3 regions of the Alkalihalobacillus pseudalcaliphilus genome follow, and region 1 is predicted to be linked to each of the others. Evidence: riboswitches for the same ligand, from Rfam matches in the RefSeq annotation. Region 1 holds a riboswitch; each other region holds the start of a gene.
The links. A riboswitch is a leader RNA that binds a small molecule or an ion and turns the genes downstream of it on or off. The one in region 1 is predicted to bind cobalamin.
Positions count from the first base shown of each region.

Region 1 (2,270 bases):
GCCTTTTTCTTCTCCAAATAAAAAGAATCATCTTCCCTCTCTGAAAAGTGATTCTTATGCTTGCACTTATATAGTTGCTCTTTCTTTGTCTTTGTTTTACGTGTTCTTAAATCAAGTTGAACAAAAGGGCTCCGCCCATTCAAAGGGTTTCTCTTACCTTCACGTATTTGTTTTTCTCGTTTTTTTTTGGCTGATGATTTTGCCATCTGCTCCACCTACTTTCTTCCATTATTATCTCGAACATTCTAAAAAAATTCAAGTCTATCCATTTTCTTCTCCGACCTCTATACTAGTAATGATCATAAAGGAGGTCATAACATGTTCCGTCAAGCTATTAAAAGTGATTTACCGATTATAAAAGAATGGATTTACGAACGAGCTGTTGATTTAAAAAAGAAGGAGCTATCCCAATGGGCCTTTTATTTAAATAAAGAAAACACAGCGATTCTTAATCATGATTTTGAACAAGGACATTTATATGTTTTTTTAGATCAACAGCAGGAATTACAAGGAGCTCTCGTACTAATGGAGGGGGATCAGTGGGACTTTGATTTATGGCCCGACCATACTGATGTAGACGCTTATTATCTTCATCGTGTCATCGTACCTATTACTAAAAAAGGGCAACATATCGGTTCCCAACTAGTTACTTATGCCAAAGAACAAGCCCAAGCAACCAATAAAATTTTACGTTTGGATTGTGCACGATTCAGTCCATTTTTACGCCCTTTTTACGAAAAGCATGGATTTCATTTAGCAAAAATATTAGAAGAATTTTACTTATTTGAGTGGAAACCTGTGAAGTGAGTTAGTCCCGCTTTGACTTTAACGTTGTTTTAAATCTTTATTTTTCACACAAAAAGCCTTATATTAGCTGACTATTCTATTAATTAAGTCAAAACTGGATATTGACAATCTTTCCTTACTTCGTTAAAGTAAATACAAATTTGAAAAGTGGGGATTAGGTACGTAAGCATTTTTAGTTTACGTTTAAAAGGGAATTCGGTGAAAAACCGAAGCGGTCCCGCCACTGTAATGGAAGAGCTTTTCTTGTAATCACTGGTTATGAACTGGGAAGAGAGAAAAAGCAAAGACGCCATAGCCAGGAGACCTGCCTAGTCTAACAACACTGCTCAACCTACGGGAGATAGGGAGGTGTTAAAAATATCAACAGTATGACAGGATATTTTTACCCACTATTATTGGTAAAAATATCCTTTTTTATTATTTTAAAATGAATCTGGAGGTATTTGAATGGGAGATATACGCACAAGTAATCTTGGTTATCCAAGAATCGGAGAGAAACGTGAATGGAAGAAAGCGTTGGAAGCATTTTGGTCAAAAAAAATAGACGAACCACAACTGCTTGCCAACTTAAAGGAACAACGACTAATTGGCCTCAAAAAACAAAAAGAAGCAGGCATTGACTATATACCGGTTGGTGATTTCACTTTTTACGACCATGTTCTCGATCATGCTGTCATGTTTGGTCTAATCCCAAAACGTTTCCAGGAAAGCTATCAAAACCATACATTAACTGGCTATTTTGATATCGCTCGTGGGAATGATGCTGCTCCAGCTAGTGAAATGACAAAATGGTTTAATACGAATTATCACTATATCGTTCCTGAATGGGAAGGACAAACGCCGAAATTACAATACAACAAACCACTCGAAGCCTATCAAGAAGCTCAGAATGAATTAGGGATCACAGGTAAGCCTGTATTAATTGGTCCTTTTACATTCCTTAAACTTTCAAAAGGTTATGAGCAAACTGATTTTTCTAAACACCTTGAATCCTTATTACCGCTCTATGTAGAGGTTTTACAACAACTTGAACAGGCTGGTTGTGAGTGGGTTCAAATCGATGAACCTTCCCTCGTTACAAGTATTAGTGAACAAGAAATAGATTTAGTTTCATCTACGTATCATTACTTAAATGAACGAACATCCATCAATGTCATGGTACAAACATACTTTGATGCTGTCAGTCATTATGAAAAGGTCATTCAACTTCCTGTAGCAGGAATTGGGCTTGATTTTGTTCACGGTAAGGACGAAAACCTATCCTCCCTCCAAAAGCACGGCTTCCCATCCAATAAAGTGTTGGGTGCTGGAATTATTGATGGTAGAAATATTTGGAGAGCGAACTTATCCGTGGTAGAAAGCAGCTTTTCAGAAATCCTTTCTGTTTCTCCTACCGCGAATATTTGGCTCCAGCCTTCTTCAAGCCTCTTACATGTTCCGGTAACAAAAAAAGCTGAACATAA
Region 1 covers NZ_JAQQWS010000004.1:236,817-239,086, reverse strand. Annotated here, with positions in the region: gene PQ479_RS11170 (hypothetical protein) at 1-206, opposite strand, end outside; gene PQ479_RS11165 (GNAT family N-acetyltransferase) at 319-807, shown strand; cobalamin riboswitch at 947-1,133, shown strand; gene metE (5-methyltetrahydropteroyltriglutamate--homocysteine S-methyltransferase) at 1,255-2,270, shown strand, end outside.

Region 2 (2,270 bases), on a different contig from region 1:
TTAGGATTGTAAACAACTGGCACTTTATTATTTATTCACTCGGTTATTTTTGTGTAATAAGTGTTGCCAAAATTTTCATTTTTTCTATAAAACTTTTTTAATACAAATCTAATTGAACGTGAGCTCGGTACTGCACACCAAGTTGCTATCTCTCGAGATGTGATCTTTTTTTCGGGAAAGAGTATCATATACTCCTCAACGGCCCTAACAATAGCAGAACTCCAATTCTCTTGAAAATTACATTCTGGGCAAAATAGATATCTTGCTTTTCTTACATGTGGAGTAAAAACCTCGTTACAGTTATAACAAACAATACCTTTAGTGAGATGATTAATATTGTATTCGAATGTAGGTTTAAAAGGACTTTTAATAAGCTGACTGTTCAATAGAAAATCACATATATTTCTATTTTTATTAAAGGATTGACTGTGTTCTTTTACCATGTTCTTTTTGAATTTCTTAAGTAAGCTACAAAAAAGAAAATGTGGGGCGTTCAAGGGTGCATTATAAAGATAAAAATCGGGGTTAATAAAACAAACATAGGACTTAATTGTAGGAGTTGCTTTGCCAAATTGGTTCAATAAAAGCTGTCGTAATAAGGTTTCGGTTCTTTTTAATTGGATGTGAGGGTTCTTGATTTCATACTGCGATTCGGTTAAGAGGCGATCGCCCTCGAGGAAATAGGAGCCGGAATAGTTTTTAACCTCAAATAGAAAAATGTCCTTGGGGGTAATGACGAGGGAATCAATTTGTAGGGTGGAGTCTTTTGCTGTAAGCCATAAATCGTGTAACACATACCAATTGTCAGGTAAATCTTCTAAAAGCCAGTTGTCAAAATTCACTTCTCCTAGATAACCTTTTTCGGCGTGGGACAGCTTTTCTGTTTCTTTTGGTGAAAGTGGAAAATTTCTTTGTGCTAATATGCTCCCAACTTGCAGGTCAGTAGGCAGGGGACGTCTTCTTTTCATTCGCATCACTCCTTTTTTCCTTACATTGATTTTATCGTTAGCTTGCCATTGCACACAAGCAAAAAGTGGAAATATTCATGTATCTATAGCAAAACTATGTTACACTACATTCAAATGAATATATTCGTAGAGTTAGGTGCTCGTTCGTTGAGTGAAAAGGGAATTCGGTGTGAACCCGAAGCTGTTTCCGCAACTGTAAATGCTGATGAAATAAGGATACCACTGTCCATTTGGATGGGAAGGTCTTAGAGTAAATGGAAGCATAAGCCAGGATACCTGCCTAACTTGAACGTATAGGCTCTTCGGAATAAAGAGGATTGTACGGTGATATTGGGTAAATCTATGTTGATAGAGATATTTAAGCAACCGTCCGACAAGTCTCTCGGGCGTTTTTTTTGTGTTGATTTATCACCTTCTTACGCAATTATTTCCGAACGACCATCTCTATTCACAAGTGTGACAATATTGGAGGTGAAAAAATGAAAAAAGATATGCGTTATCTATGTTATCCGTATATGCGGGAGTCAGCCTCAACCGTTGATTTTGAAATTCGTACCGATTCGTTGACGACTCGAATTGGACAGGCAGCAAGTGTCGTTCAAAAACATCAGCAGCTCCACATTTTATATGAAGATTTAATGGAGCTTATCCCCATGACGTACCATTTGAATGGATCTGTTAGAGGTGAGCGGGCGATTGAGCAAAGTGACTTAGAACATTTAAGTGGAAAATATGATTTTTATGTATCCTTTGTTGAGGAAAAAATTCAACAGTTTTTATTACCGCAAGGATCAGATGCAGCCTGTGCCTTACATGTTTGCAGGAGTGAAGCAAAAAAATCTGTCCGAGCCTTACATAAAGTAAGTTTAGAACGCGAAGTAGACAAAATTTTATTTGATTATACGCATCTGTTAGCCAATGTGTTTTTTGTGATGGCGGTGTATGCTAATCAACAGTTGGAAGTCGAAGAGATTACGTTTGAGAGTAAATCATATAAACCGAGAGTGAAAAAGGAGAGAACAAGATGAATATATGGTTAAAAGGAATAAGTGGCTTATTAATATTTTTAATGTTGGCAGGTTGCGGAGATCAGGCAAGTGAGGAAAGTCCGGGACAAGCGAATGATGATAACCAAACAGAGGATTTGACGGAGGAAGAGGGTCCTTATACGGTAACTGATGATGCCGGTACAGAGTTTACGTTTGAAGAAGTGCCAGAACGAGTTATTTCGTTACAACCCAGTATGACTGAAATTTTATTTGCTTTAGGTGTTGGTGAGAAGGTAGTTGGTGTTACGACGGT
Region 2 covers NZ_JAQQWS010000009.1:125,119-127,388, reverse strand. Annotated here, with positions in the region: gene PQ479_RS16865 (nuclease-related domain-containing protein) at 36-968, opposite strand; cobalamin riboswitch at 1,086-1,266, shown strand; gene PQ479_RS16860 (hypothetical protein) at 1,448-1,996, shown strand; gene PQ479_RS16855 (ABC transporter substrate-binding protein) at 1,993-2,270, shown strand, end outside.
Region 2: another riboswitch for cobalamin. It lies ahead of PQ479_RS16860 (hypothetical protein); the one in region 1 lies ahead of metE (5-methyltetrahydropteroyltriglutamate--homocysteine S-methyltransferase).

Region 3 (2,270 bases), on a different contig from region 1:
AAATTGTCATTACGAATCCACCTGCTGAACAATTTCTTGAATCGTGGTTATTTGAAGACGGAGTTAATAATCAGAATAGACTACCAGAAGAGTTAAATAATCTATTTAATAAAGTCGTTCGTGGTGAGCGAGAACAGCAGCTAGAATTAGCCATTCAGGGGCGATATTTTGCCCTTGTTATGACGCCTTTATATGACCACGAACAAATCAGAGGAGCCGTTGCAGTAATTCGGGATATGACGGAAGAACGTCAACATGATAAGCTTCGTAAAGATTTCATTGCGAATGTATCACACGAATTAAGAACGCCGATTTCAATGCTGCAAGGGTATAGTGAAGCGATTATTGATGATATAGCGGAAAGCCATGAAGAGAAAAAAGAGCTTGCTCGGATCATTTATGATGAATCATTAAGAATGGGCCGATTGGTTAATGAGTTATTGGATATTGCGCGTATGGAAGCGGGTTATACTGAATTAGTAAAAGAAAAGATTCCTTTAATACCTTATATGGAGAAAATTGTTCGTAAGTTTAAAGGTTTAGCTAAAGACCATCACATTGCTCTGAAGCTAGATGTTAAGGAAAAGTTACCAGATGCTTATTTTGATCAAGATCGAATTGAACAAGTATTAACCAATTTAATTCATAATGCGATTCGACATACACAGGAATTCGGACAAGTCATTGTCAAAGTAAGTGTTGAACAAGAAGAATTCATATTTGATGTAATTGATAACGGCTCTGGTATTAGTGAACAAGATTTACCTTATGTGTTTGAACGTTTTTACAAAGCAGATAAAGCGAGAACACGAGCCAAAGGTGGAACAGGTCTTGGATTGGCCATTGCCAAAAATATCATTGATTCGCATAAAGGGAAGATTACGGTGCATAGCAAAGTAAATGAAGGTACTACTTTCTCTTTTAAACTTCCGTTGTAGGAAAAAGGCTCATGAAAATTGAGATACTATCGTCTTTATGTTTCATGTATAATCAAAAGAAAGATCATATAGAAAATCATTAGGTCTATTTAAAAAGGAAGCTGGTTAGATTCCAGCACGGTCCCGCCACTGTGTTTGCTTTATATCAAAGCATAAGTCAGATTACTTGCCTACTGATATTGTTTGAACCTTCGAGGTTAAAGGGGATCATTAGAATGAAGCTCTGTCATTTGAAGCAGGGCTTCACTATGGGTGGAAAGCATTCCTTTTTCGGAATGCTTTTTTGTTAAGCCAGGAACATAGTGTCTTAATTGACTCATTTTAATACCAATCATTTATTGGAGGAGCGGGTTTATTTGCTTCGTTTCGTTCGTCAACATATTTTTCAATACCAAAGCCTTACATATTTTCTTTTAATACTTTTATGTTTTTTTATTTTTATTTGGTCTATTAGTAGGGGAAGTGTGGATATACCTTTTTGGACCGTGATTCAAATTTTAATTGCTGAGATTCCTTATAGTCCTTTTGAACACCAAGCTGAAACGAGTATTGTGAATATCGTTGTGCAAATTCGGTTGCCACGTGTACTACTTTCAATGATTGTTGGTGCTAGTCTAGCCTTAGCTGGTGCCGCTTTTCAAGGATTATTAAAAAACCCACTCGCTGATCCCTATACGCTTGGGGTGTCTTCAGGTGGAGCTTTAGGTGCAGTATTTGTGCTTTTTTTTGGAGTGACGATACCTGGATTAGGTTTTTTTACACTACCGTTTATTAGTATTATTAGTTCGTTTTTTACATTATTGTTTGTGATTAGCTTTTCAAAAATGGTCCAGCGCTCTATGTCGAGTGAAACAATTATTTTAACAGGCATTATATTTAGTTCGTTTTTAGGTGCTTTTATCTCTTTAATGATTGCTTTGACTGGGGATGAACTAAGGCAAATTATAGGGTGGCTACTAGGAAGCCTTGCGATGCGAGGTTGGGCATATGTTTGGTTAGCACTACCGTTATTTATAATTGCTTTTATCATGTTGTTGTTTAATCGTCAAGAACTAAACGCCTTAGCTTTTGGTGAAGAAACGGCCCGTCAATTAGGGGTCAATGTACGTGTACGGAAATATGTGATACTTGGTGCTGCTACTATTTTAACGGGCAGTGCAGTTGCTGTAAGTGGAACCATTGGATTTGTAGGATTAGTTATACCTCATATGACGAGATTAATTTGGGGAAGTAACCATCGAATTTTATTGCCACTCTCTATGTTTGTCGGTGCAGGCTTTTTAGCCCTTGCGGATATAGTAGCTAGAACCATCATCTCTCCTTCCGAATTAC
Region 3 covers NZ_JAQQWS010000001.1:272,219-274,488, forward strand. Annotated here, with positions in the region: gene PQ479_RS01340 (ATP-binding protein) at 1-938, shown strand, start outside; cobalamin riboswitch at 1,003-1,126, shown strand; gene PQ479_RS01345 (FecCD family ABC transporter permease) at 1,319-2,270, shown strand, end outside.
Region 3: another riboswitch for cobalamin. It lies ahead of PQ479_RS01345 (FecCD family ABC transporter permease); the one in region 1 lies ahead of metE (5-methyltetrahydropteroyltriglutamate--homocysteine S-methyltransferase).